Regions from separate parts of the Amorphus sp. MBR-141 genome, predicted to be linked through region 2. Evidence: riboswitches for the same ligand, from Rfam matches in the RefSeq annotation. Region 2 holds a riboswitch; the other holds the start of a gene.

Region 1 (14,439 bases), on a different contig from region 2:
CGACCAGCTGCAGGTCCATCTGGTCGCCCCGCATCCCGTCTTCGCGGGCGTCGAGATGGCGGACCTCACCTACCGGCGCGGCGTCGCGGGCTTCTATGCGCGCGGCCACAACCCGCCGCCCGAGGGCGCGGTGCCGGTGCTCGGGCTCGGCCCCGAGCGGCGGCCGTGCGACTGGGTCTACGAGCGGCCGCGCGGCGGGCGCATCTTCATGCACGCGGGCAACGATCTGTGGATGTATGCGGGCGCCGACACGACGGCGGCGCGCATCGTGCCGCAGCTCTGCGCCTGGGCGGTCGGCCACGACAAGGAGGTGCCCGCATGAACCGGATCGCGGCGCTCGACAGCGGCACCTACTACCATCATCGGACGCTCTACGAGGCGCGCTACCGCGACGCCTTCGACGCGATCCTCTATGCCCGCCGGCTCGGCGAGGCCGATCTCTCCGGCATCGACGTGCTGATCGTCTCCTGCCGGACGGACCCGTCGCTGCTGGTGCCGCACCGCGGGAAGCTCCGGCGCTTCCTTGACGCCGGCGGCACGCTCGTCGCCATGGGCTCGACCGGGCCGCACCAGTGGCTCGACGGCGTGGTCTGGACCGACACGCCGACGAACTTCTGGTGGTGGAAGGAGGGCGGCAGCCTCGGCCTGCGGTGCGTCGCGCCCGACCATCCGCTGTTCGGCCACATCACCCTCGACGACGCGACCTGGCACCACCACGGCCACTTCGCGCCGCCGGCCGGCGCCCGGTCGCTGATCGACGTCCAGGACGGTTCGATCCTCTACGAGGACCGGGTGACGACCAACGGCACGCTGATCGTCACCGCGCTCGACCCGATGTACCACCACGGCAGCCATTTCATGCCGGCGACGACGCGGTTCCTCGACGGCTTCCTCCCCTTCCTGAGAGGCATCGGCAGCAGCCCGCGCGGCTAGGCATTCGATCAGGTGGACTCACCGGATCGATTTGGAAACGGTTTCAGACTCAAGGTCTTGAGCCATGCCTTTTCGTTCGGATGGCTTTGATGAGACCGGGAAACGTGCGAGGGCGCCGGACGTCCGCCGACCTCGGAACGGGCGGCCTGCGCGGACGTTAAGCCCATGCTGAGCTTCAGGAAATTGGAGCGGGCGATCGGGATCGAACCGACGACATTCAGCTTGGGAAGCTGACGTTCTACCACTGAACTACGCCCGCGCCTGCTGCGAAATGACCGCTCTGGAATGCTCCTGTCAAGCGCATTAGATGAAGCGCGCCGGGCCGGGCGTTCCGCCGTCGCGCGGCCGTGCCCGCCCGGCATGCCTCCCTCCGATCCACCGTTCCCCGAATGAGCCAGACGATGCGTGACCGCGTGCAGACCCTTCTGGAAAGCTCCCGCTGGGAGTGGTTCATCGCCGGACTGATCGTCTTCAACGCCGTCGTCCTCGGCCTGATGACCAGCAGCCGGGCGATGGCGGAGGCCGGTCCGCTGCTGGTCTTCCTCGACGGCGCGGTGATCGCGCTGTTCGTGGTCGAGATCGCGCTCCGCCTCTACGTCCACCGGCTGGGCTTCTTCCGCGATCCGTGGAGCCTGTTCGATTTCGTCGTCGTCGCCATCGCCGTGGTGCCCAACCAGCACGGCCTGTCGGTGCTCCGCTCGCTCCGCATCCTGCGGGTGCTGCGGCTGATCAGCGTGGTGCCGTCGCTGCGCCGCGTCGTCGGCGGGCTGATCGCGGCGCTGCCGGGCATGGGCTCGATCGTGCTGCTGATGGCGATCATCTTCTACGTGTTCGCGGTGATGGCCACCAACCTCTACGGCGCCGCCTTCCCGGAATGGTTCGGCACCCTGGGGGCGGCCGCCTACACCCTGTTCCAGATCATGACGCTGGAATCCTGGTCGATGGGCATCGTCCGGCCGGTGATGGCGGAGTTCCCCAACGCCTGGACCTTCTTCGTGCCGTTCATCATGGCGACGGCCTTCACCGTGCTGAACCTGTTCATCGGCATCATCGTCTCGGCCATGCAGCAGGAGCACGAGGCGGCGCTGGATGCCGAGCGCCAGGTGCTGCACGACGAGCAGGCGCAGATCTCGCAAGAGATGCGGGCGCTCCGGGGCGAGATCGCCGCACTGCGTGGCGAGATCTCCGGCAGCCGAATGCAGGCCGACCCAGGCATGCGGTCGGGGCTTGCGGAGTAGGGACGGCTGTCGTCCCGGCGTTCACCGTGCGCGCCGATCTGGGGGGCGGTTTCCCGCCCGGAGCCGGGCGGCCTCAAGGAACGGATGCTGCGGTCCTGTCGCCTCGGCCGGATGACCCCGCCTGGCCGAAAAGGGGGTCAGTCGCTGCGGAAGTGCTTGGACAGCTTCAGCCGCTGGGCCTGGTAGTTGGACCCGACGCCCGCCCCGTAGAGCGTGTCGGGCAGCGCCCCCATCCGCTCGTAGACGAGCCGGCCCACCACCTGGCCGTGGTCGAGGATGAACGGCACCTCGTGGCTCCTGACCTCCAGCACGGCGCGGGCGCCGGCGCCCGACGTGCCGTGGCCGAAGCCCGGATCGAAGAAGCCGGCATAGTGCACCCGGAACTCGCCCACCAGCGGGTCGAACGGCACCATTTCGGCGGCGCACTGGGGCGGCACCTGCACCGCCTCGCGCGACACCAGGATGTAGAACTCGTTGGGGTCGAGGATCAGCCCGCGGCCGGGCCGCACCGTCACCGGGTCCCAGAAGTCGGCGACGTCGTAGCCGTCCTTGCGGTCGACGTCGATGACGCCGGTGTGGCGCTTGCCGCGGTAGCCGACGAGGCCGCTGGCGTCGGTGCTCTGCAGGTCGATGGAGAGCTGCAGCCCGTCCTCGATGCCGGCGTTTCCGGGCACCACCAGCGGCTCGCGCTCGTGCAGGGCGCGCAGCTCGGGGTCGGTGAGCGTGGCGTTGCCGCGCCGGAAGCGGATCTGCGACAGCCGCGAGCCGGCGCGCACCAGCACGGGGAAGGTGCGCGGCGAGATCTCGGCGTAGAGCGGCCCGGCGTAGCCGGCCGGCACCCGGTCGAAGGCGCCGGCGCGGTCGGCGGTCACCCGGGTGAACACGTCGAGGCGGCCGGTGGAGCTCTTCGGGTTGGTGGAGGCGGCGACGTCGGCCGGCAGCGCCAGGCGCTCCTGCAGCGGCACCACGTAGACGCAGCCGGTCTCCAGCACGGCGCCCCGGGTGAGGTCGATGGTGTGCATCGTCACCTCGGCCAGCTTGTCGGCGACCGGCCCGTCGGGGCCGGGCAGGAAGCTCGCGCGGATCCTGTGGGCGACCGTGCCGAGCCGCAGGTCGAGGCTCGCCGGCTGGATCTGGTCGGCGTCGAACGGCGCGTCGCAGGAAATCGCCCCCGCGTGCCCAAGCGCCTCGATCGCCTGCCGCGGAAGGATGCCGGCGGTTTCCTGCATGTGTCGTTCGTCCCGCACCTGGAAGCTTCGTCGCGCTCGCGTCAGCCCAAGACCTAAACCGATCGGTGCATTGACGCCAAGGAAAGCGGGGCGTAAAGAGCTTTTTGTCCCGTGGTCATTTGAGCCGGCCGGCTTGCAGCCACGTTAAAGAAATCGCTAAAAAGGCCGGGCGAGGTACGCCCCGGTCGTTCGTTTCGGCCGGGTTTTTTTGTGCCGTGCCGCTCGCACGCAGGCACGCGCCCGGACCGACCGCGCTGCGGGTCGTCGGGGCGAAGGCCCGTCCCGCACCGCGCCGTCCGCCCCGTCGCGGGTGCTGCCGGTGGATCTGGAAAGGATGTGTCCATGTCGTCGTCGTCGCTGCCTTCGGATGCCGGACCCTCGACCCGCCTCGTTCACGGCGGCACCGAGCGGTCCCAGTTCGGTGAAACCTCCGAGGCGCTCTTTCTGACCCAGGGGTTCGTCTACGAGAGCGCGGAAGCCGCCGAAGCCCGCTTCGCCGGCGAGGCCGAGGGCTACGTCTATTCCCGCTACGGCAATCCGACGGTGACGATGTTCCAGGACCGCATGGCGCTGCTGGAAGGCGCCGAGGCGGCCCGCGCCACCGCCAGCGGCATGGCCGCGGTGACGGCGGCGATGGTGGCCTGCGTCAAGGCCGGCGACCACGTCGTCGCCTCGCGGGCGCTGTTCGGCGGCTGTCGCTACGTGGTCGAGGAGTTCCTGCCCCGCTTCGGCGTCGAGGCGACCCTGGTCGACGGCGGCGATCTCGACGCCTGGCAGGCGGCGACGCGCCCGAACACCACCGCCATGTTCACCGAGACCCCGGCCAACCCGACGCTGGCGCTGGTCGACATCGCCGGCGTCGCCGAGATCGCCCATTCGGTCGGCGCCCGGCTGGTGGTCGACAACGTGTTCGCCACCGCGCTGCACCAGTCGCCGCTGAAGCTCGGCGCCGACGTGGTCGTCTATTCCGCCACCAAGCACGTCGACGGGCAGGGCCGCTGCCTGGGCGGCGCGATCCTCGCCGACGAGGAGTGGGTGACCGAGAAGCTCGACACCATCCTGCGCCAGACCGGCCCGGCGATGTCGCCCTTCAACGCCTGGGTGATGCTGAAGTCGCTGGAGACCTACCCGCTCCGGGTGCGCCAGCAGACCGCCAACGCGGCCGCCGTCGCCGACGCGATCGCCGGCCATCCGGCCGTCCGCCAGGTGATCTATCCGGGCCGCGACGACCATCCCCAGGCGGAGATCGCCCGCAAGCAGATGACCGGCGGCGGCACGCTGATCGCCATCGACATGCAGGGCGGCCGCGACGCGGCGTTCGCCTTCTCCAACGCGCTCAGGGTCGTCAAGATCTCCAACAACCTCGGCGACGCCAAGAGCCTGATCACCCATCCGGCCAGCACCACCCACCAGCGGCTCACCGACGAGCAGCGGGCCGAGCTGGAGATCGGGCCGGGCCTGCTGCGGCTCTCCATCGGGCTGGAGGACGTCGAGGACCTGATCGCCGACATGACCCAGGCGCTCGACCGGTCGGGCACGAAGGCGGCCGCCAGCGTCGGCTAGCTGCCGTCGTCGGACAGGGTGCGCGCGGCGAGCACCAGCCGCGCCGTCGCCGACACCAGGCACACGCCGGCGAAGATCCAGGCGATCGCCGGGAACCAGCCCGGCGCCAGGCACATCAGCACGAAGGCGGCGATCGTCTCGCCGCCTTCCGCCAGCCCGCCCAGATAGAACAGCGACTTCGATCCCTGCGCGCGGGTTTCCAGGCCGCGCCGCTCCGCGAAGATGGCAAACGCCAGAAAGCACGCGCCGTTCACGTAGAACGACAGCAGCAGGGCGGCGGCGGCGAGCGCGTTGTGCGCCGGGTCGGCGACGGCGAAGGCGAACGGGACCGCGCCGTAGATCGCGAAGTCCAGCACGATGTCGAGAAAGCCGCCGCGATCGGTCCTGCCGGTGGCGCGGGCGACCGCACCGTCGAGCCCGTCGGCGATGCGGTTGAGCGCCAGGAAGCCGAGGCCCACGAGAGAAAGGCCGCTTGCGATGGCGACGGCCGCGGCGAGGCCGAGGGCGAAGCCGGCGACGGTGATCGCGTCGGCGGACAGGCCCCAGGCGGCGATGCGGCGGCCGGCGGCGTCGAGCGGCGGGTCGATCAGCGGTCGCAGTCGGGCGTCGAACATCGGTGCTCCCTCGTGGCGGGCGCGGCGGCGTCTGCCGCATGCGCCGGGCGGGCGGCCGAGATTGACGGGCCGCTGCCGGGGCAGTAGAGCGCCACGCAAGCTTGATGGTGTTCACTTTCCTTCGCTGCCGGTTCGGCACAGGATGAGCGCATCGGACCTTGTCGCTCCCGGTTGCGGTCCGCCGGAATGAGAATCAGTTGGGTCGGACGATGTACGAAGCCATCACACGCAATCTGCGGGTCACGGTGAATCCTCACTATCTGGAGGATGAATCGGAGCCGGAGGAGAAGCGGTTCCTCTGGGCCTACACGGTCGAGATCGCCAACGTGGGCTCCGAGACCGTACAGCTTCTGAACCGCTACTGGCAGATCACCGATGCGCGCGGCCACGTGCAGGAGGTGCGCGGCCCGGGCGTGGTCGGCGAACAGCCGGTGCTCGCGCCGGGCGATGCCTTCACCTACACGTCGGGCTGCCCGCTGCCGACGCCGTCCGGCATCATGGTCGGGGCCTACGAGATGGAAACCTCCGGCGGCGAGCGCTTCGAGGTCGACATCCCGGCCTTCTCGCTCGATATGCCCGACGCCCAGCCGACGCTGAATTAGGTATTTGATCACCTCACGCCGAGTTCGCGTTGCGCACCGGCTGCGCGGGCGCGGCCTCCGGCCGGCATGCAGTCGCATGCGGATTGGTGATTTACTGATAGTCGGTACGGCCGACCGCGCACCCATCCCGGATCGCGTCTGGATTGCTCCCACCAGCGCGCGACCGCGCGCCGGCCGGAGGCCGCCCACCCGGAGCCGGTGCGCGCAGCGAACCCGGCGTGAGGGGAATACTTAGAGCGTGCGGAAGCGGGCCCGGGCGCCGCGCTCGATCGCCGCGGTGGTGAGCTTGTCGAGGCCGAGCCGGTCGCGCAGCATCGCCAGCAGCCGAAGCTCCTCCGGCTCGACGTGCAGGTCTGCGGCGGCCACCTCGACGCCGAGGGCGTAGGCGGTCTCGTAGAGCCGCTCCGGCAGGCAGGTGCGGACGAGTTCGAGCACCGTCTCCAGGCCGTCCTCGGCCTGCAGGATGTCGGCGCAGGTCTCGGCGGAGGAGACGAGCTTCTCTTCGCGGTAGTCCCGGAACACCGGTGTCGTGCGGACGACCTCGCCGATCTGGTGAAGCTCGGCGTCCGTCATCGTGCTGTCGGCCGCCGACATGGTGACCATGACGTAGATGAGGGCGTCGTGATGCGAAATCGTCTGATTCATCAGGTGTGCTCGCGAAAGTGTTGCGGTGCGCGGGAATTCGGTGGTCGGGACCCTAGAGCGTTTTGCCGGCGAGTGGAATCATTTGCTCGATCGGAAATGGCCGTGCAGCCGCCTGGCGGTCCGCAGTCCGGCACGGCAGCGCGCCGCCTGCCGTACAGGCTGCTTTTGTCGGGGCGGGATATGCTCTAGACCATCCGCCGGAACCGGGCATTCAGGGCCGCATGGCCGATGCCGGTGATCCGATCCATTCCGACGCAGTTGACTGGGAAACCGCCATCATGACCGTCCGCCCCGCCTCCGCCGATCTGTCCGAAGAGATCGTTGCTGCGGCGAAGACGGGCAAAGCGTGGACCTTCGAGGAGGCGCGGCGCATCGTCGAGCGGCTGGAGCGGTCCGGCAAGAGCGAGGTCCTGTTCGAGACCGGCTACGGGCCGTCGGGCCTGCCGCACATCGGCACCTTCGGCGAGGTGCTGCGCACGACGATGGTGCGCCATGCCTTCCGCGTCATCACCGAGGACCGGATCCCGACCCGGCTCTTGTGCTTCTCCGACGACATGGACGGCATGCGCAAGGTGCCGGAGAACGTGCCGAACCAGGCGCTGCTGCACGAGAACCTCGGCCGGCCGCTGACCCGGGTCCCGGACCCGTTCGGCACCCACGCCTCGTTCGGCGCCCACAACAACGCCCGCCTGCGCGCCTTCCTCGACGCCTTCGGCTTCGACTACGAGTTCGCCAGCGCCACCGACTACTACACGTCCGGACGCTTCGACGAGATCCTGCTCAGGGTCGCCGAGCGCTACCAGGCGATCATGGAGGTGATGCTGCCGACGCTGCGCGAGGAGCGCCAGGCGACCTACAGCCCGTTCCTGCCGATCTCGCCGACCACCGGCCGCGTCCTCTACGTGCCGATGAAGGCGGTCGACGCCGCCGCCGGCACCGTGACGTTCGCCGACGAGGACGGCACCGAGGTCACCCTGCCGGTCACCGGCGGCAACGTGAAGCTGCAGTGGAAGCCCGATTTCGGGGCGCGCTGGGCGGCTCTCGACGTCGACTTCGAGATGTTCGGCAAGGACCACCTCTCCAACCAGCCGGTCTACGACCGCATCTGCTCGGTGCTCGGCGGCAAGCCGCCGGAGCACTTCGTCTACGAGCTGTTCCTCGACGACAACGGCGAGAAGATCTCCAAGTCGAAGGGCAACGGGCTGACCATCGACGAGTGGCTGACCTACGCCTCGCCCGACAGCCTGGCGCTGTTCATGTTCCAGAAGCCGAAGACCGCCAAGCGGCTCTATTTCGACGTCATCCCGCGCGCCGTCGACGAGTACTTCGCCCACCTGTCGGCGTTCCGGCGCCAGGACCCGGTGGCGCAGGTGAACAATCCGGTCTGGCACATCCACAACGGCAACCCGCCGGAGATCACCCTGCCGGTGTCGTTCGCGCTGCTCCTGAACCTGGTGTCGGCGTCGAACGCGGAGACGGCGGACGTGCTGTGGGGCTACATCTTGCGCCACGTGCCGGACGTCACGCCGGAGAGCGCGCCGGAGCTCGATGCCCTCGTCGGCTACGCGATCCGCTACTTCGAGGATTTCGTCCGCCCGAAGAAGGTCTACCGGGCGCCGGACGAGACCGAGCGGGCGGCGCTTGCGGCGCTGGACGCCAAGCTCGCCACGCTGCCGAAGGACGCCGATTCCGCCGCCATCCAGGACGCCATCCTCGACGTGGCGCGTCCGATCGAGCGCTACCAGGACGCCAAGCGGAAGAGCCCCGACGGCGGACCGGGCGTGTCGGGCACCTGGTTCCAGGCGCTCTATCAGGTGCTCCTGGGCCAGGAGCAGGGGCCGCGCTTCGGCTCCTTCGTGGCGCTCTACGGGATCGACGAGACCCGTGCCCTCATCGCCAGGGCGCTGGCCGGGGAACTCGTCGCGCCCGCGGGCTGAACCCGGCGCGATTGCCCCGCCTACTGCGCGGTCGGGGGCACCGGCCGCCACAGGCCGCGCTTCTGTTCCTGGGCGATCCACGACAGCACCTTGAGCCGGTCCGGGGCGCCCTCGGCCGGCCGCGCCCAGCCCTGCGACACCAGCCAGCTGGCGATGTCGGTGCCGCCGACCGAACAGGTCGCGGGGAAGGGGCCGCCCTCCGGCGGCTCGGCGTTGCCGTCGGCGGAGGCCTCCAGGCGGCGGGCCGCATCCTCATCGAGCGCCAGGCATTCGATCGCCCGCGACCGCACCAGCTGGCGCAACGCCGTGCGGGCGCGCAGCTCGCAGCTCCACTGCACCGGCGAGCCGTCCTCGCACGCCTTGAACGACGCCGGCCCCTGGACCTCGCCGATCTTCAGCACGGTCCCGGAGGAATCGATGGTGGTGGCGTCCTCGACCACGACCAGATGATAGCGCACCGGCTTCGGCGGCAGCGGCGGCGGCGGCTGCACCGAGCTTGGCAGCCGCTGCAGCGGCGCGGCAAGGTCGGGGCTGCGGGTGATCCGGTCGGACGAGACGTCGCGCACCAGCCGGTCGGGCTCGATGCCGAAGCCCTCGCCGGGCGTGGTCTCGCCGGCCGGCGGGGCCTCGAAGCCGAGGCTGCCCTGGCGCTTGGGTTCGACGCCGCCCCAGTCGGAGGGTGTCTGCGGCTCGTCTTCCGGCGCGCCGAGCGGCAGCGACTTCATCTTCTGGACGATGGGGCCGAGCACCGTTTCGTCGAGCAGCAGCAGCGGCAGCACGCTCACCGCCGCAGCCGTCACCACCACCAGCGCATAGATCGACCGGGTGATCGTATCGGACCGCCGCCGGCCGCGTCCGGAATAGCCGGGAGTGTACGCCATCACTGACTCGCCCACAGGATCCGCGCCATCCATTCGATCTCGGCCAGCGGCACCGTGCGGTCGGGATGGTCGGGATTGAGCGAGGTCAGCTCGATCTGCCGGGGCGTGCGCCGGTGCAGGATCTTCGCCATCACTTCGCCGTCCGTCGTCTTCACCACCACACGGTCGCCGCGCCGAACCGAGGAGGCGCGCGAGACGATCAATACGTCACCGTGGCGGTAGAGCGGAAGCATGGAATCGCCCGAAATCTCCAAAGCGTAAACGGGCTCGTCCCGGCGCTCGGGAAAGGAGATCTCGTCCCAGCCGGTGCCGACCGGAAACCCGCCGTCGTCGAAGAAGCCGCCGGCCCCCGCCTGGGCGAAGCCGAGCAGCGGCACGGCGCGGGGAACCGGCAGGGCGTCGTCGCCGGGCGCCCCCGGCGTGCGGCCGAAAAAGTCGGCCAGCCCGGCGCCGGTCGCCTCCAGCACCTTGGCGATGGATTCCGTCGACGGCCAGCGCGGCCGGCCGTCACCGGCCAGCCGCTTCGACTTGTTGAAGGTCGTGGGATCGAGGCCGGCCCGGCGCGCGAGTCCGGAGGGGCTCAGGCCCTGCCGCTCGGCAAGGCGATCGATGGCCGCCCATACCTGCTCGTGCGTGAGCATGCTCGTCACCTCTCCGTCGACGGGGCGGAAGCCGGCCCGGGTTGTCCCCGGGGAAAGTGAAAGGAATACATACCTAGGCCGCACCCTAATCCCCGGGGCGGGTCCTGTCCAGAAATCCCTGGGGGAGAACGCGTGCGGCGCGGCTGCGTTGACTTGTCCGGGGGCCAGCGGAGCGGCTAGAGGCTTTTCACTTCAGACCGGTTCGATCTGGGCGGGAAATGCTCCAGAGCCTTTTCCCATCAGCTGGTCACAGCTGATCGACAAGAAATGGCTCCGGATTCAATACCTTGAGCAATTCCTTTTCGTTCAGATCGCTTCGATCTGAACGGGAAATGCTCTAGGCTCCGGGAAAAATCGGGAGAACGGGCAGATGCGCGCGCAAACCGTCTACAAGATCGTCGACAGGGAGTCCTGGGACGCCGCCAAGGCCGAGGGTGTCTATCGCGGCGCCCCCGTCGACCTCGCCGACGGCTTCATCCATCTCTCCGCGCGCAGCCAGGTGATGGACACGGCGCGCAAGCATTTCCGCGGGATGCGGGGGCTGCTGCTGGTGGCGATCCGCTCGGAGCGGCTCGGCGACGACCTCAAGTGGGAAAAGTCGCGCGGCAACGAGCTGTTCCCGCACCTCTACGCCGACCTGCCGACCGATGCGGCGGCCTGGGTCAAGCCGCTGCCGCTGTCGCCGGCGGGCCATATCTTTCCGGAGCTCGACGCGTGATCCCAGGACTGTCGACGGCCGCCCCCGCGCTGCTGCGCCGGCTGGATGCGGAGCGCGCCCATCGGCTGACCATCACCGCGCTCGCCACCGGCCTCGCGCCGACCGAGACCTTCCCCAAGGATGCGGCGCTGCAGGTCGACGCCTTCGGCCTGTCGTTTCCCAACCCGCTGGGCATGGCGGCCGGCTTCGACAAGGACGCCGAGGTGCCGGGGCCGCTGCTCAAGCTCGGCTTCGGCTTCGTCGAGATCGGCACGGTGACGCCGCTCGCCCAGCCCGGCAATCCGAAGCCGCGGGTGTTCCGGCTGCGCGCCGACCGGGCGCTCATCAACCGGCTCGGCTTCAACAACGGCGGCCATGCGGCCGCCCACGAGCGCCTCGCGGCGCGCCGCTTCGAGGGCATCGTCGGGGTCAACCTCGGCGCCAACAAGGTCACCCACGACCGCATCGACGACTACGTCCGCGGCATCCGCACGTTCGCCGACGTGGCCGACTATTTCACCATCAACATTTCCTCGCCGAACACGCCGGGCCTGCGCGACCTGCAGGGCGCGGAGGCGCTCGACGAGCTCCTGACGCGGGTGCTGGCCGCCCGGGGCGAGATGGCGGCGATCGGCCGCCGGGTGCCGCTGCTGGTGAAGGTGGCGCCGGATCTCGACGACGCCGGCATCGATGCCATCGCCGCCGCCGCGCTGACCCACGCGGTGGATGGCCTGATCGTCTCCAACACGACGATTGCCCGGCCGCGGCTGACCGACGCGCGCACGGCGCGCGAGACCGGCGGGCTGTCCGGCCGGCCGCTGTTTCAGCCGTCGACGGTGGTGCTGGCCAAGGTCGCCGAGCGGATCGACGGCCGGATGCCGATCATCGGCGTCGGCGGCGTCTGCTCGGGCGAGACGGCGTTCGCCAAGATCGCCGCCGGCGCCAGCCTGGTGCAGCTCTACACCGGCCTCGTCTACGAGGGCGGCGGGCTGGTGGGCACGATCCTGCGCCATCTCGGCGAGGAGGTCCGCCGCCGGGGCATGACGTCGATCGCCGATGCCGTCGGCTGCGACCGCGCCGCCTGGGCGAAGGGCGAGGCGACGGTCGGGGCGGGCCAATAGGCCCGCAAGGCGCCGCGCGTCGCGCCCCGTCCGGCGCGATGCTTCCTTGGAAAACGCGATGGTGAAGAAGGCGCATATCGCCAGGTTCGGGGCCAGCCTCGCCAGCGTCTGCACGTCGGCCACCACCCAGGGCATCGTCGGCATCTGCGGGCTCCTGTTCGGCTGCGCCACGTGGTGGATGTCGGAGCAGTCCGCGGCCGACTACGAGCGCCGGCTCGCCGGCCTTGAAGCCGATCTGACGGCGGTCCGGGCGGAGCTCGTTCTGGCGCGCGAGGATCTGGGCAGCAGCCGGAAGACCATCGAGGAACTCCAGGCGCGCTATCTTTCCGCCTCGCTGCGCCAGCTCTCCGGGCTGGAGCCCCGGCTGCGGCACCTGGCGCCCGGCGAGGTGACCGACCTGTTCCGCGATTTCAGCCGCAGCCAGAGCGGCGAGGACGGCGCCTGGCTCACCCGGGTGGAGCAGGCGGTGGCGCTGCCCGATGGACGTTTCCTTGTCCTCATCGCCGACGGGGAGTATCCGCCGCCGGCGATGGGCGCCACGTTGACCCTGGCGCTGCTGGACGGTGGGGAGCTCACGCGCGTGGAGACGTTCGGAGCGACCCAGGACGCGACGTTCGACGTCGATGCCGTCGCGAACCGGATCTCGCTCGCCATCCGGTCGAACAGCCGCCCGGCCGACCCCGACGTGCGTTCCGTCCAGTGGTGGACGTGCCGCTACGCGATCGACGGCGAGACGTTCCGCGCCCGCTTCTCCGATCTCGATCTCGAGGGGTCGGAGCTCGCGGACGCGCCATGCGAGGGAACCGGCGGGCAGGTGACGACGGTCAACGGGCGGCAGTGAGCCGCCCGCCGCGAGGCGGCGGACCGGCCACAGAAAAAGGCGGCCGTTGCCGGCCGCCTCCCGTTATGGCGTGAGTTGGATCTGCGCGCTCCGGGTCGGGAGCGCCGGCAGGCGGCGCCTACGCGGCTTGCTTGCGGGGCGTGATCAGCTTGCGGTTCACCAGCAGCTCGGCGATCTGCACCGTGTTCAGCGCCGCGCCCTTGCGCAGATTGTCGGAGACCACCCACATGGACAGGCCGTTGTCGACGGTCATGTCCTCGCGGATACGGCTGATGTAGGTCGCGTCCTCGCCGGCCGCCTCGTAGGGGGTCACGTAGCCGCCGGGCTCGTGCTTGTCGACGACCAGACAGCCGGGCGCCTCGCGCAGGATGTCGCGGGCCTCTTCCGCCGTGATCGGGTTCTCGAACTCGATGTTCACCGCCTCGGAATGGGAGATGAACACCGGCACGCGCACGCAGGTGGCGGTCAGCTTGATCTTCGGATCGAGGATCTTCTTGGTCTCCACCACCATCTTCCACTCCTCCTTGGTCGAGCCGTCTTCCATGAAGACGTCGATCTGGGGAATGAGGTTGAAGGCGATGCGCTTGGGGAACTTGTTCGTCTGCAGCGGATCGGAGACGAACACCGCGCGCGTCTGGGTGAACAGCTCGTCCATGCCCTCCTTGCCGGCGCCGGAGACCGACTGGTAGGTGGCGACGACGACGCGCTTGATGGTCGCCGCATCGTGCAGCGGCTTCAGCGCGACGACCAGCTGAGCGGTCGAGCAGTTCGGATTGGCGATGATGTTCTTCTTGGTGAAGCCCACGATCGCGTCGGCGTTCACTTCCGGAACGATCAGCGGCACGTCGGGATCGTTGCGCCAGCACGACGAGTTGTCGATGACCACGGCGCCGGCCTTGGCGATCTTCGGCGCCCATTCCTTCGAGATCTCGCCGCCTGCCGACATCAGGCAGAGATCGATGGTCGAGAAGTCGACGAACTCCAGGGCCTCGACCTTGAGGGTTCGGTCGCCATAGGAGACCTCGGTGCCCTTGCTGCGGCGCGAGGCGACAGCCAGCACGCTGTCGGCCGGAAAGCCGCGCTCGGAGAGGATATCCAGAATTTCCCGGCCGACATTGCCTGTCGCGCCGACGACTGCGATCACGTAGCCCATGGCGTTGCTCATCTTCGATCGTGTGTCCGTTCGCGCGGCAGTCGCCTCCACCAAGGGCGGGCCGGAACGGCAGACGCGCGTTTACCGCGTCTCACCGTCAGTGTCCATTGCCGCCAGGTGCGCCGCAGGTGCGCTTCGGGCAGCTTTTCGCGTCCAAAAACGCCGGTTCCGAGGGGGTGCGGCCAAGAAATGGCGCGAATTGCCTTTTCGCGCCGCGTCCGATCCGCTATGGCTCTTGCGCTGCAGCACACGCGCGGTGCCGGCGAAACCCGCTCCTCCAGCCGCCGGATCGACAGGATCGCCGTTTCGACAACGCGGCGGTCTCGCGTTCGGAGCCATGGGGC
Region 2 (14,439 bases):
GCTGGCGCCCATGGTGGCGGCGAAGAACTCGTTGAAGGCGACGATCAGCACGGCGCCGAGCACCGGGCCGGCGACCGTTCCCTTGCCGCCGATGATGCACATCAGCACCATGTAGGCGGCCACCAGGATGATCAGGAAGATGTTCGGCCTCAGGTAGGTGAGGTACTCGCCCCACACCGCGCCGGCCATGCCGACGAAGAAGGCGGACATCGCGAAGGCGGCGACCTTGTAGGCGGCGGTGTTGATGCCGGCGCTTTCGGCCTTCACCTCGTCCTGGGAGATGGCGCGCAGCCCCAGCCCGAACTTCGAGTGCTTGATCTTGTAGCTGGCGACAACCGCCAGCACGGCGATCACCAGCATCGCGTAGTAATACGGCACCTTGGCCCAGCGCACGTCGAGATCGGTGACGGGAAGCGTCACGCCGTTGGCGCCGCCCACATAGCCCCAGTTGTCGAACAGGATGCGGACGATCATCAAAAGCGCGATCGACGAGATGATGAAGGTCGGGCCCCGCATCCTGAGCGTGATCATGCCGACGCCGACGCCGACCGCCGCCGCGATCAGGCCGGCCAGCGGCGCGGTGACGAGCGTGCTGATGCCCATCTTGGCGAGGATCATGCCGGAGACGTAGCCGCCGATGCAGTAGAACACGTTGTGGCCGAGCGAGACGTAGCCCGTATAGCCGCCCAGGATGTTCCAGCTCGCCGCCATGGCGACGTACATCAGCGTGTAGAGCGCCATGTGCAGATAGTAGTTGTTGTTGCCGGCAAGCTGCATCGCCGGCAGGGCGATCAGCACGAGGAGCAGCGCCGCGGCGAAGATCCACGACCTGCCGCGCGCACCCTTCCGGGTCAGGCCGGCGTTGTAGGCGTTGCGGGCCGTCAGGACGTCGGCGACGGCATCCGAGCTGGTCTTGGTCGTGTCAGACATGTTCGGGCTTCTCTCCGAAGAGACCTTGCGGCCGGACCAGAAGGATGACGAACAGCGCGACGAAGAAGGTCATGGTCGACCACGTCGCGCCGGCGTAGGCGCCGACGAAGGCGGAGATCACCGCGAGCAGGAAGGCGGCGATCACCGTTCCCTGGACCGAGCCCATGCCGCCCAGCACCACCAGCGACATCAAAATCGCGATCCATTCCCAGTGCTTGGCCGGGAAGAACGAGAACACGAACGACACCAGCGAGCCCGCCGCGCCGGCCAGCCCGACGCCGATGCCGAACGAGACCAGCGACACGAAGTTGACGTTGACGCCGAGCAGTTCGGCCGCCCCCCGGTTCTGCGCGGTGGCGCGGATCGCATAGCCGAGGCGCGTGTAGCGCAGGAAGGCGATCAGGCCGAGGATGATGGCGATCGAGATGATGCCGGCGTAGAGCTGGCCCTTGGGGATGAAGATGTCGCCCATGAAGAACGCGTCGGTCGCATAGCCGGGGGAGGTGACGCGCTGGGTGTTGGAGAACATCGCTCCCAGCGCCCCGTCGACCACCATCGCCACCGCGAAGGTCAAGAGCACCGTCATCTCGGAGTACTTGGCGTTGCGCGCCTCTTTCTCGAAGACGAGCTTGTACAGGATGATGCCGATCACGAAGAGGACGGCGGCCGAGATCGGCAGCGACAGGATCGGGTCGATCCCGAACAGCGTGAAGCACCAGTAGGAGATGAAGGCGCCGGCGATGACCAGCGAGGGGTGGGCGAGATTGACGATCCGCATGACGCCGAACACCAGCGACAGCCCGCACGCCATCAGCGCGTAGACGCCGCCGAGGCAGAGGCCGAGGATCAGGATCTGGAGAGTGTGTCCCATGTCGTGCTCCTCAAGCCGCCGCCGTGTGGCCGCCCAGATAGAGTTCCTGGATGCGCGGATCGGTGAGGATCTCCTTCGCCGGTCCCTCGAACAGCGTCCGGCCGAGATCCAGCACCACGCCCCAGTCGGAGTTCCTCAGCCCCATCATGGCGTTCTGCTCGACGAGCAGGATCGTGGCGCCCTCGTCGCGCAGCATCTTCATGATGTCGAACATCTCCTGGACGATCTTCGGAGCGAGCCCGAGCGACGGCTCGTCCAGCATCACGATCTTCGGCCGCAGCAGCATCGCGCGGGCCATCGACAGCGTCTGCTGCTGGCCGCCGGACATGGTGCCGGCGTGCTGGTCGGCGCGCTCCTTGAGGATCGGGAAGCGCTCGAGCACCTCGTCGATCCGCCGCTGCAGCTCCACCCGGTCGTTGAGGATGAAGCCACCCATGCGCAGGTTCTCGCGCACGCTCATCTTCGGGAAGAGGGCGCGCTCCTGGGGCACGAAGGCGATGCCCCGGCGCAGCACCTGGTCGGGCCGCAGCCCGTTCAGGGTTTCGCCCTCGAAGGTGATCTCGCCCTCGCGCGGCTTCAGGATCCCGACGATCGCCTTCAGCAGCGTCGACTTGCCGGCGCCGTTCGGGCCGATGATGCAGTGGATCTTGCCGGGTTCGACGTTGAGGTCGCTTCCGTTGAGGATGGCGGGGCCGGAGCCGTAACCGGCGACGACGCCCTTGACGCGCAGCAGCTCAGCCATGGGCCGCCTCCGCCGCCAGGTCCTCGATCGCCGTGGAGGCGCCCAGATAGGCTTCCAGAACCTCCGGGTTCGACTTGATCGCGGCGGGCGGCCCGTCGGCGATCACCCGCCCCTGGGCCATCACCACGACGTGCTCGCACAGGCTCATCACCAGTTCCATGTTGTGCTCGACGATGAGGATCGTCAGGCCGCGGGCGTGCAGGGCCCGGATGTGGTCGACGATGTCCTCCAGCAGACGCGGATTCACGCCGCCTGCCGGCTCGTCGAGGAGGATGATCTTCGGGTCGGACATCAGCAGCGCCGCGAAGTCCATCAGCTTGCGCTGGCCGAAGGAGAGGTTCCGCGCCTGCTCGTAGGCGATGCGGGTGATCCCCAGGAATTCGAGAATTTCTTCGGCCTTGGCGCGCTCGGCGGCGCTGATCGAAGGGCCGGCGAGGCGGCGCAGGCCGTGGCTCGGAACCTGCACGCAGAGGTTCTCCAGAACCGTCAGGTCTTCCAGGCTGCGGGTGATCTGGAAGGTGCGCGACAGGCCGAGCCGGGTGACCTGATGCGGCTTCAGATGGTCGATGCGCCTGCCTTCGAGCCAGACCTGGCCGGAGGTCGGCTGCATGGTCCGGCTGATGCAGTTGAAGGCGGTGGTCTTGCCGGCGCCGTTGGGGCCGATCAGCGCCGAGATCGAGCCGTCGGCGATCTCGAACGTGCACTGGTCGACGGCCCGGATGCCGCCGAAATGCTTGCAGAGGCCCTCCACACGCAACATGGGGTCGATGTCTCCCGCTCAATCTCTGGGCGTCCGCCCGCCCTTCGGCCGGTCGCCACGGTTGGGCCCGAACCGGCCTGGAAGGGATGCGGCATGCGATCGTCGCGGCCCCGGGGATCGGACGTCTGTCCGGACTGCCCGTATGCGGCCGGCGCGGCGCCCCTCCCGCCGCCCCGAAGGCCGCGGCGGGAGGGGGCCAGTGCGGTCACCCGCGTCGGGCTACCAGTTGGGCTTCGGGTAGATGAGGTCGGAGACGCCCTCGAATTCGCCCGTCGGATAGACGAACTTCAGCGCACCGTCCTGCCACTGGGCGACCAGCAGCTTGCGATCGACCGGCAGTCCGTTCTCGTGCCAGGAGAACGGGCCGAGCACCGTGCGCACCGGATCTTCCTTGGTGCGGGCGTAGAGCCATTCGCCAAGCTTGGCGTTGTCGGTGGTCTCGGCGCCGCGGATCGCCTGCTCCATGCCCTGGCAGACGGCGAACGGAATGGCCGAGTCCTCGTCCGGCGGGTTGCCGAATTCGTCGGCAAACGCCTTCTGGAAGTCCTGGTTGGTGAACTCCTCGCCAGCCAGCTCGCCGACGAAGGGCACGTCCTCATGCCAGGATGTGTGCACCATCACGCCGTTGGCGGACTCGCCGAGGCCTTCCTTGTACTCCGCCTGGGTGCCCTGGCTCAGATAGAGCATCTTGGGCTCGGCGCGGACGGTCTTCAGGGCGCGGGTCAGCTGCACGGCCTCTTCCGCCGAGGCGGTCAGGCCGACCACGAGATCGGCGTTGGCGTTCTTGATGGAGTTGGCGAGGTTGAGCCAGTCGGAGAAGCCTTCCTCCGGCCACTTCTCGGTGTAGACCACCTCCATGTTGGCGTCGGCCAGATAGCCGGGCGCGAGGTCGGCGATGACGCCGCCGCCGGGATCGGTGACTTTCTGGCCGAGCAGCCCGGCCGCGATCGCGTTGGCGAAGAAGTCGTCGGCGTGGACGATGGCGACCGTCTTCGGGCGCTCACCCTCGGGGATCCGGTCCTCGATGACGCCCTGCATCGCCTCGCCGAAATATTCGGCGGCGTTCTGCTGGAAGTAGAACAGGTTCTTGTGGCCCTGGGTGTAGATCCTGAGCGCGCCGCCGGCCGGGACCGGATGCACCATGCCGTTCTTGGCGAGAACCGCCGAGATGGGGAAGGTCAGCTTGGACGAGAACGTGCCGAAGACGAGATCGACGTCGTCGACGGTGATGAAGCGCTCGTACTGGGACATCGCCGTGCCGATGTCGGAGCGGTTGTCGGAGATGATCAGGTCGAGCGGGCGGCCGAGCACGCCGCCCTTCTCGTTGATCAGGTCGACGCAGAGCTGGTAGCCCTTCTCGTGCTTCGCCCCGCTGACGGAGAAGTTGCCGGTCAACGGAAGCGACGCGCCGATCTTGATCGGATCGGCCGCCTGGGCTGCGACCGAGAATCCGAGCGCCGCCATGGCGCACAGCGTGATCGTTCTAATCACTGGACGTTCCTCCCCTCTGGTGTTGCTGGCTTATGCTGCCACGCAATCGATTGCATAAATGCTGCGACGTTCGGGCGGTGACGTCAAGACCTAACTCGCCGATCGCAGGATTCCGGCCGGTCGAGACGCTTTCGTGCAGAAATGGAGGCGTGGAGACTGGCCGGGCTGATCTGGAACCTGTCCAATCCATCGACACTTGACGCGGTCCGGAGGCTCGATTACCGGATTGAGGTCGAAAGATGCAATCGTTTGCATATGAGAACGACCGCCGGTGGACGGCGCCGAGCGGCGCGAGGAACAGCGATGCAGCGCGATCCGGTCGTACAGTCCGCCATCGATCACTGGGCACCGCGCTTCGTGGCCAATGGCGTGCCGCTGTCCGATTTCGAGGAGGTCGCCGCCGCGGTCCTGCACTGGGACGACTGGTGCGGGCTGTGGTGCGAGCGGGGCGATCGTCATGCGGCCCTGGGCGATGCGGCGCTTGCCGAGGGCCGCCGCCTCTCCGCCGGGGAGCACCTTTCCACTGCCGCCGCCTGCTACCACTTCGGCAAGTTCCTGTTCGTCCACCGCCCGGACGAGATGCGCGCCGCCCACGCAAAGGCGGTCGCCTGCCGGACCCGGGCGCTGCCGCTGCTGCGCCCGCCCGGCGAACGCCTCGAGATCCCGTTCGAGGGCGGCGTGCTCGCCGGCAACCTGCGCCGGCCGGAGGGCGTCGACCGTCCACCGCTGGTGCTGATGGCGATGGGGCTCGATTCCGCCAAGGAGGAGATGCACAGCAACGAGGCGGCGTTTCTCGATCGCGGCATGGCGACCTTCGCCTTCGACGGGCCGGGGCAGGGGGAGGCGGAGTATGACCTGCCGATCTGCCCGGAGTTCGAGCGGCCGGTGGGGGCGATCCTCGACGTCCTGTCGGCGCGCGCCGACATCGATGCGGCGCGCATCGGCATCTGGGGCGTCAGCTTCGGCGGCTACTACGCACCCCGCGCCGCGGCGTTCGACGACCGCCTCCGCGCCTGCATCTCCCTGTCCGGGCCGTTCGACTGGGCGGACATCTTCGAGACCATTCCGGGCCTCACCCGCCGTGCCTTCGTCGCCCGCGCCCACGCCGCCAGCGACGACGAAGCGCGGGCGGTGGCGGCCCGGGTGACCCTCGCCGAGGCCGCGCCGCGGCTCGCCTGCCCGCTCTACATCGTCGTCGGCGGCCAGGACCGCATCGTCCCGCCGGAGCATGGCGACCGCCTGGCCCGGCTCGCCGGCGGCGAGGTCACGCTCAACCGCATCGAGGACGGCAATCACGTCGCCAACAACCGCGCCTTCGCCTACCGCACCCAGGCGGCGGACTGGATGGCGCACCAGCTGGGGCTCGCTCATGTCTGAGAATTCCGGACGTCTCGTCGAAGTGACCGGCCACTGGCTGCCGCGCATGGAGGTGGCCGGCATTCCCTCCGCCACCGCGCGCGCCGTCATCGAGCGCACGGGGACCTGGGAACGCTGGTGCGCCACCTGGGTCGCCGAGGGCGACCGCCACCGCGACCTCGGCGTGGCGGCCGAGGCGGTCGGGCATCCGGTCACCGCCGGCGAGGCCTACGCCCGCGCGTCGCTGTTCTACCACTTCGCCAACTTCATGTTCTTCGACGACCTCGACCAGAAGGCGCGCGCCAGCGCCGCCAAGGTGGACGTCTTCCGCCGCGCCGCGCCGCTGCTGGTGCCGCCGTCGGCCCGCGCCGAGATTCCCTTCGAAAGCGGGCACCTGCACGGCTACCTGCGGCGGCCGGGACTTGGGGAAGTCGGCGCCGTCCTGCTCATCCCGGGGTCGGATTCCACCAAGGAGGAGTTCCCGGCCCTGGAAGAGACCTTCCTGAAGCGCGGGCTCGCCACCTTCTCGCTCGATGGCCCGGGGCAGGGGGAGGGCCGCTCGGCGGGCCCGCTGCGCGCCGACATCGCGCGCGCGGTCGAGGCGGCGCTCGGCTATCTCGATGGCGTCGGCATCGGCCGCGACAAGGTCGTGCTGGTCGGCATGGCCTTCGGCGGCCATCTGGCGCTCAGGGCGGCCGCCGCGCTGCCCGGCCTCGCCGGCGTCATCTCCATCAACGGGTTCCACGATCTGGGTGCGATGATCGGCGCGTTCCCCGCGGTCTATCGCGACAACATGGGTTTCGCGCTGGGCGGCGGAAGCCCCGAGGAGACGATCGAGAGGGCGCGCGCCTTCACCCTCGATGGCGCCACGCCGCCGGATTGCCCGATGCTGCTGTTCCACGGCGGCCTCGACCGGATCTTCCCGCCTGCCGAAGCGGAGAAGACGAAGGCCTGGGCCGATGGCCGCGCCGACGTGCGGATCCTCGAAGACGGCAACCACGTCTGCAACAACGTGCCGTGGGCCTACCGGCCCGCCTCCGCCGACTGGGCGCGCGACGCGATCCTCTCGCGAAGGTGAGGCGGCAGGCGATGCGACGGCCATTGCCAACCGCCTTCTGCCTTCGTAGATAAGGCACAGACATCAAGAGTTGGGGGACGCCCAACGCCAACCTGCCGATCCGGGCAAGGTGGCACCCTGCGAGGGGGATGTGGCCGAGCTGGCAATCAAGCGGATCAGGCCACGAGCGTCGACCCTCCCAGGGAGCTGCGACGCACCGTGCCCATCAAGATTCCCGATGCCCTTCCCGCCCGCAGCACGCTCGAAGCCGAGGGCGTGATGGTCATGAGCGAGGCCGACGCGGTCCGCCAGGACATCCGCCCGATGCGGATCGGGCTGCTCAACCTGATGCCCAACAAGGTCTCCACCGAGACCCAGCTCGCCCGCCTGCTGGGCGCGACGCCGCTGCAGATCGAGCTGACGCTGGTGCGCATCACCGACCACGTGGCCCAGAACACGCCGCTCGATCACATGGAGGCGTTCTACCGGCCGTGGGCCGAGCTTGCCGACGCCCGCTTCGACGGCTTCGTCATCACCGGGGCGCCGGTGGAGCGGCTGGCTTACGAGGACGTGCGCTACTGGCCGGAACTGCAGCAGATCTTCGACTGGACCCAGAGCAACGTCCATCGGACCCTGACGATCTGCTGGGCGGCGCAGGCGGCGCTTCATCACTTCTACGGGGTGCCGAAGCACGAACTGCCGGGCAAGGCGTTCGGCGTGTTCAGCCAGCGCAACCTGGTGCCGTCGTCGCCGTTCCTGCGCGGCTTTTCCGACGATTTCGCGATCCCCGTGTCGCGCTGGACGGAGGTGCGCAAGAGCGACCTTCCCAGGGACAAGGGCCTGCGCGTGCTGGCCGAGAGCGAAGAGAGCGGCCTGTGCCTGCTGGAAGACCCCGGCCGGCGCGCCCTGCACATGTTCAACCACGTGGAATACGACACCCTCACGCTGGGCGAGGAGTATACGCGGGACGGGCAGCAGGCGCTGCCGGTCGCCTATTTCCCGGGCGACGATCCGCGCAAGGCGCCGGAGAACCGCTGGCGCAGCCACGCCCATCTGCTGTTCGGCAACTGGATCAACGTGATCTACCAGACGACGCCGTTCGACGTGGCCGCGATCGGCACGGGCGACGATTTCGGCCAGACCGGGTGAGCCGGGGGCCGCGTGGCCCGACACGAAAAGGCCGCGCTTTGCGGGAAAGCGCGGCCTGCGTTCAGCCGTCGATGTGCGTGAGCGCCAGTGTCAGGCGACGGCGCGGGCGAGCGCGCAGCGCGACCACAGGCTCTCGAGCGCCACGACCAGATGGTCGATGTCGGCGTCGGTGTGCAGCGGCGATGGCGTGATGCGCAGGCGCTCGGTGCCCTTGGCGACCGTCGGATAGTTGATCGGCTGCACGTAGACTCCGTAGCTGTCGAGCAGGATGTCGCTGATCCACTTGCACTTGACCGGATCGCCGACCATCACCGGCACGATGTGGCTCTGGTTCGGCATATAGGGAATGCCGATGGCATCGAGCCGCTGACGCACCTTGCGGACGTTCGACTGGTGCCGGTCGCGCTCGACCTGGCTCACCTTCAGGTGACGGATCGAGGCGGCGGCACCCGCCGCCACGTGGGGCGGCAGCGCGGTGGTGAAGATGAACCCCGAGGCGAACGAGCGGATGAAGTCGCAGAGCGCGGTGGAGCCCGCGACGTAGCCGCCGACGACGCCGAACGCCTTGCCCAGCGTGCCTTCGATCAGCGTCAGCCGGTCCATCAGGCCTTCGCGCTCGGCGATGCCGCCGCCGCGCGGGCCGTAGAGGCCGACGGCGTGCACCTCGTCCAGATAGGTCATCGCGCCGTGGGCGTCGGCCACGTCGCAGAGTTCCTTGATCGGCGCGATGTCGCCGTCCATCGAGTAGACGGACTCGAAGGCGACCAGCTTCGGCCGGCCCGGCTCGATCAGCGACAGCCGGCGGTCGAGATCCTCCGGGCTGTTGTGCTTGAAGATCTGCCGTTCGGCGCGGCTGTGGCGGATGCCCTCGATCATCGAGGCATGGTTCTGCTCGTCGGAGAGCACCACGCAGCCCGGCAGTTTCGAGGCGAGCGTCGTCAGGCTGGCCCAGTTGGACACGTAGCCGGAGGTGAACAGCAGCGCCGATTCCTTGCCGTGCAGGTCGGCAAGCTCGCGCTCCAGAAGCACGTGATAGTGGTTGGTGCCGGAAATGTTGCGGGTGCCGCCGGCGCCGGCGCCGCAGCGGTCGATCGCCTCGTGCATCGCGGCCAGCACGGCGGGGTTCTGCCCCATGCCGAGATAGTCGTTCGAGCACCACACGGTCACTTCCGAGGTGCCGTCGCCGTCGTGGCGGGTGGCGCGGGGGAAGCTGCCGTTCTGCCGCTCCAGGTCGGCAAACACCCGGTAGTTTCCTTCACCCATCAGGGCGCCGAGCTGGTCCCGGAAGAAGCCTTCGTAATCCATCATCACCTCGATCGGTCGAGCCGGCGGATCGGTGCCGGGCCCGCTTCGTCCAGAGTGGAGCGCTAGCCCCTCTGTCTTATTGGGAGGCGGTGACCTCCTACAATTGCGGGTCATTCCCATCCGTAAAGCCCCGGACGCGTCGTCGGTTCGGGGGCTTTCGCGGATCCGGTGGCGTCGCAATTGGCGCGAGCACGCCCGCAGGCATGCTCATGCACCTTTTATTTAGAAGGAATCCAGCAGCGATTTGCAAACCGGAATGTCGCTGCGTCGGTTGGCCACAGCCGCCCGAGGGCGATCGGCGCGGATTCCTATTCGCCGGTGAAGCTCGGGCGGCGCTTCTCGAAAAAGGCCGCCATGCCCTCGTGCTGGTCCTTGCTGGCAAACAGCACCTGCAGCGACTTGCGCTCCAGCGCCAGCCCCGCCTCCAGCGACGCGTTCTCCGAGTGCAGGATCGCCTCCTTGGTGGCCGCGATCGCCAGCGGCGGCAGGCCGGAGATCAGCCGGGCCATGCCGAGCGCCGTCTCGAACACCTCGGCGTCGGCGACCACCTGGCTCACCAGCCCGATCTGGAAGGCCTCCTGGGCCGAGATCGGCTTGCCCAGCAGGCAGATGCGCATCGCGTGATACTTGCCCACGGCGCGGGTCAGCCGCTGGGTGCCGCCGGCGCCGGGCATGATGCCGACGCGCACTTCCGGCTGGCCGAGCTGGGCGCTTTCGCCGGCGACGATGATGTCGGCCATCATGGCGAGCTCCAGCCCGCCGCCCAGCGCGAAGCCGTTGACGGCGGCGATCACCGGCTGCGGCGTGGCGGACACCGCCCCCCACAGCCGCTCGACCCGGCGCCGGGCGATCTCGACCGGGTCGGCATCGATGAACTCCTTCAGGTCGGCGCCGGCGGCAAACGATTCGTCGTTGCCGGTCAGCACGATCGCCCGCACGCCGGCGTCGTCCGACAGCGCCGTGAACGCCTCCGCCAGCGCCCGGCGGGTCGCCATGTTGAGCGCGTTGCGTGCCTTGGGACGGTTCAGGCGCACGACGGCTACCCCGTCTTCGGGGCGTTCGATCAGAACCGGTGCCTCAGTGTCGCTCATCGGGGTCTCCTTCGTTCGCAGGGTCTTGCTTGCGCGCGAAGCTACCCGGTTTGGCTCCGGGGTCCAGAGCTAACCGCGGGCCGCGGGCGCTTCGACGCGCGCTCTTCACGTTCGCCGAAAATCGGATAGGAAGGCATCCGGAACAGCCAGAGGCGAGGAAAGCAAATGCGCGACGTGACGGATCCGGACTACACCGTCGGCATCGTCGGGGCCGGCGTGATGGGCCAGGGCATCGCCCAGGTGACGCTGGCCGGCGGCATGCGGGCGATCGTGTTCGACGCCAAGGACGGGGCTGCGGATGCCGGCCGGGCCGAGGTCCACAAGCGCATCGACCGGCTCGTCGAGAAGGGCCAGCTGACGGCCGAGGCCGCCGCCGCCCAGAAGGAGCGGCTGTCGGTCGCCGCCAGCCTCGCCGACTTCGCCGGCTGCGACACCGTCGTCGAGGCGGTCGTCGAAAAGCTCGAGGTGAAGCGCCAGATCTTCGGCGACCTGGAGGCCATCGTCGCCGAGGACGCGATCCTCGCCACCAACACCTCGTCGCTGCCGATCGCCTCGATCGCGCGCACCTGCCGCGTCCCCGGCCGCGTCGCCGGCATGCATTTCTTCAACCCGGTTCCGCTGATGCGGCTGGTGGAGATCATCGAGGGACCGGCGACGGATCCGGCGGTCGCGGCGCGGCTGTCGGCGCTGGGCGAGCGGATGGGCCGCACGCCGGTCGCGGTGAAGGATTCGCCGGGCTTCCTGGTCAACCTGGGCGGCCGCGCCTACTACACCGAGGCGCTGCGGCTGCTCGACGAGGGGGTCGCCAGCCCGTCCCAGATCGACGCGATTCTCACCGATTGCTGCGGCTTCCGGATGGGTCCGTTCGCGCTCATGGACCTCACCAGCATGGACGTGAACTATCCCGTCTCGATGATCGTCTACGAGGGCTTCCTCAACGATCGCCGCCTTGCCACCACGCCCCGCCACAAGCTGCTCTACGAGGCCGGTCGCCTCGGCCGGAAGACCAAGGCGGGCCATTTCGACTACGACGAGGCGGGCAAGGTGACGACGCCGAGCGATGCCGATCACGCGCCGTCGGGTGCCCCGGCCACCAAGGTCGTCTGCGCCGAATTTCCCGACGAGCCCGACGTGCTCTCGGCGTTCTGCAAGGCGATCGGCGTCGAGATCCTCGAGGACGACGACGGTGCGAGCCCGATCGTGGGCTATCCGGTCGGCGACGACGCGACGACCTACGCGCTCGAACTCGGGGTCGATCCGAAGCGCCTGGTGGCCGTCGACCTGTCGGCGGACACGGCCAAGCGGGTGACGCTGATGACGGCGCCCGGCGCCGATCCGGCGCATCTGGATGCGGTGGCGGCGGCGGTCGTGGCGTCGGGCCGGGCGGTCACGGCGATCAAGGATTCGCCGGGCTTCGTGGCGCTGCGCATGCGGGCGGCGATCGCCAACCTGGGCTGCGCGATCGCCGAGGCGGGCCTCGCCGCGCCGTCGGACATCGACCTCGCCCTCAAGCTCGGCCTCAACTACCCGATGGGGCCGCTGGAGATGGCGGAGGAGCTGGGGCTCGAGACGACGCTTATGGTGATGGAATTGTTGCAGGAAATCACCGGCGACGACCGCTACCGGCCGTCGCTGTGGCTGCGCCGCCGGGCGCTGCTCGGCCTGCCGGTCCACACGCCGTCCTGAGCTGCGCGGCTGCGCAAAACGTGCGCACCGACGGCGTGTCAGGATCTGCGCTATTCTGCGCTATTGCGCACTTTCGGGGGCGTTTTTGGCTGCGCACGCGCGGCTGACCGGGTGCGCACGGGTGCGCACGGGTGAACGAGACATGCGCTACACGCGCATCGGGCGGCGGGCCGCCACCGCCCGGCCGAGGCCGAGCAGGATCTCGGCCGCCTCGTCCGCGCCGGTGAGCGCCGGCGGGGCGGGCGGCTCGGTCGCCATCAGGGCACGGATGGTCCGGGCGGCGTCCTCCGGCGCGGTCGCCTTGGGGATCTCCGCGGCAGAGCCATGACGATGTGCCCACGCGACGAGGGCCGGCGTTTCCGCCCACCCCGGCCGCTCCACGTGCACCAGCCGCACCCGGTTGGCGATCGCCTCGACGAAGGTGCCGTAGCCGGGCTTGGCGACCAGGATGGCGCAGGAGGCGAGGAGGTCGATGTAGGGGATCCCGGCCGCCAGGATCGGCGCGGTGTCGGCGATCCAGCCGATCTCGCCCGGCAGCGCCGACAGGAAGGCGGCGTCGACCGCCGTCGCCCAGCCGCCCCAGGTCACCAGCCCGAGCGGGGTGTCGGGGGCGAGCCCCAGCAGGACCCGGACCTCGGCGCCGCGGGCGCGGCCCCGCCGGCCGATCGGGCCGATGGCGAGCTGGTTGGCGGCGGGCGTCATCGGCATCGACGGCGCCGGCATCAGGAACGCGTCGGCGCCGGCGTAGGCGTCCCGGAACAGCGCGATCGTCTCCGGGCCGACGGTTCCCTCCGGTACCGCGTCGCGCAGCATGTCGGCCCAGTTGATCGAGCACAGCGCCACCGCGGGCAGGCCCTTGCGGCGCCCTGCCACCAGCCCCGGGGCGGCGATGTTGGCGAGGACGACGTCCGGCCGGAACCGGTCGATGGCCGCCTCGCTGTCGGCGACGGCGGCCGCGAAGCGGGCGGGGAAATCGCGATAGCTGGCGGCGGTCGCCGCGGCATCGATTCGGTCCGGCGCCGACATCGCCAGCGCCGGGTCGAGGGGGCCCGGCAGGTGCGTGACCGGGCCGCTCCAGAAGCGCGCGACGTCGCGGCCGGCGAGATCGGTGCGCAGGACGATGTCCAGGTCCGCCTCGCGGGCGGCCAGGGCCGCCAGCACGCGGGAGGTCTGCATCATGTGGCCGAAGCCATGGCACGACACGTCGGCGAGAAGGCGCATGCGGCAATCCTGTGCGGGCCTGTGCGGGGGAGAGGCGGCGGGGCCCCCTTCTTATCGGAGCGGGGATCAGGTAAGCCTCGACATTGAAAAGATCGAACGAAAAGGCAGACTTCGGTGAGTTTGGACGAGCAGCGCCGGGACCAGCTTATCTCCGAGCGCATCCTGGAAAGCATGCGCGACGGGGTCGTGACCATCGACCTCACGGGCCGCATCATCACGTTCAACGCGGCGGCGGGGCGGATCCTGGCCAAGCGGCCAGACGAGGTCGTGGGCAAGTCGTTCGGCGAGATCTTCCTCGCGGAGGAGAGTTTCGACGACTTCAACGAGGTGGTGTTCAAGGCGGTCTACGAGGCCGAAACGACCCATTCCACCGAAATCGCGCTTTCGGTGGAGGGACGCAAGCTCAACCTGTTCGTCTCCTCCAGCTTCCTCACCATCCACGGCGAGAGCGGCGAGGAAGAGCGCTACGGCGTCGTGGTGGTGTTCTCCGACATCACCGAGGAACGCAAGCGCCGCAAGATCAAGCGGCTGTTCGGCGAATACATCGATCCGCGGATCGTCGACCGGATCCTGGCGCGCGGCGAGGTCGACCAGACCACCAGCCGCCGAGACTGCATGACGATCTCGTTCGTCGACATGCGCGATTTCACCGGCTGGAGCGAACGCCTCGACGCCGACTGGCTGATCGACCTCCTGAACCGCTTTCTCGCCGCGATGGCGCAGCCGATCGCCGCCAACGGCGGCATCACCGACAAATATATCGGCGACGCGGTGATGGCC

What was found. Region 2 has a riboswitch for S-adenosylmethionine ahead of ACSSVZ_RS18845 (homoserine O-succinyltransferase). Riboswitches for the same ligand answer to the same signal wherever they lie in the genome.
Region 1: linked by a shared signal. The riboswitch ahead of ACSSVZ_RS23870 (O-succinylhomoserine sulfhydrylase) and the one ahead of ACSSVZ_RS18845 (homoserine O-succinyltransferase) in region 2 are both predicted to bind S-adenosylmethionine.

Annotation. Positions count from the first base shown of each region.
Region 1 covers NZ_JBRJGW010000025.1:5,370-19,808, forward strand. Annotated here, with positions in the region: gene ACSSVZ_RS23845 (hypothetical protein) at 1-322, shown strand, start outside; gene ACSSVZ_RS23850 (hypothetical protein) at 319-933, shown strand; tRNA gene ACSSVZ_RS23855 (tRNA-Gly) at 1,118-1,192, opposite strand; gene ACSSVZ_RS23860 (ion transporter) at 1,335-2,171, shown strand; gene ACSSVZ_RS23865 (2'-deoxycytidine 5'-triphosphate deaminase) at 2,309-3,400, opposite strand; SAM riboswitch at 3,502-3,581, shown strand; gene ACSSVZ_RS23870 (O-succinylhomoserine sulfhydrylase) at 3,743-4,963, shown strand; gene ACSSVZ_RS23875 (CDP-alcohol phosphatidyltransferase family protein) at 4,960-5,577, opposite strand; gene apaG (Co2+/Mg2+ efflux protein ApaG) at 5,787-6,179, shown strand; gene ACSSVZ_RS23885 (tellurite resistance TerB family protein) at 6,411-6,824, opposite strand; gene ACSSVZ_RS23890 (lysine--tRNA ligase) at 7,103-8,761, shown strand; gene ACSSVZ_RS23895 (thermonuclease family protein) at 8,782-9,642, opposite strand; gene ACSSVZ_RS23900 (S24 family peptidase) at 9,642-10,283, opposite strand; gene ACSSVZ_RS23905 (DUF952 domain-containing protein) at 10,654-11,001, shown strand; gene ACSSVZ_RS23910 (quinone-dependent dihydroorotate dehydrogenase) at 10,998-12,101, shown strand; gene ACSSVZ_RS23915 (hypothetical protein) at 12,160-12,942, shown strand; gene ACSSVZ_RS23920 (aspartate-semialdehyde dehydrogenase) at 13,061-14,095, opposite strand.
Region 2 covers NZ_JBRJGW010000015.1:42,868-57,306, forward strand. Annotated here, with positions in the region: gene ACSSVZ_RS18810 (branched-chain amino acid ABC transporter permease) at 1-930, opposite strand, end outside; gene ACSSVZ_RS18815 (branched-chain amino acid ABC transporter permease) at 923-1,801, opposite strand; gene ACSSVZ_RS18820 (ABC transporter ATP-binding protein) at 1,812-2,543, opposite strand; gene ACSSVZ_RS18825 (ABC transporter ATP-binding protein) at 2,536-3,303, opposite strand; gene ACSSVZ_RS18830 (amino acid ABC transporter substrate-binding protein) at 3,523-4,794, opposite strand; gene ACSSVZ_RS18835 (alpha/beta hydrolase family protein) at 5,098-6,171, shown strand; gene ACSSVZ_RS18840 (alpha/beta hydrolase family protein) at 6,164-7,228, shown strand; SAM-I-IV-variant riboswitch at 7,284-7,388, shown strand; gene ACSSVZ_RS18845 (homoserine O-succinyltransferase) at 7,427-8,356, shown strand; gene hemA (5-aminolevulinate synthase) at 8,447-9,661, opposite strand; gene ACSSVZ_RS18855 (enoyl-CoA hydratase-related protein) at 9,970-10,752, opposite strand; gene ACSSVZ_RS18860 (3-hydroxyacyl-CoA dehydrogenase) at 10,918-12,438, shown strand; gene ACSSVZ_RS18865 (hypothetical protein) at 12,586-13,659, opposite strand; gene ACSSVZ_RS18870 (adenylate/guanylate cyclase domain-containing protein) at 13,774-14,439, shown strand, end outside.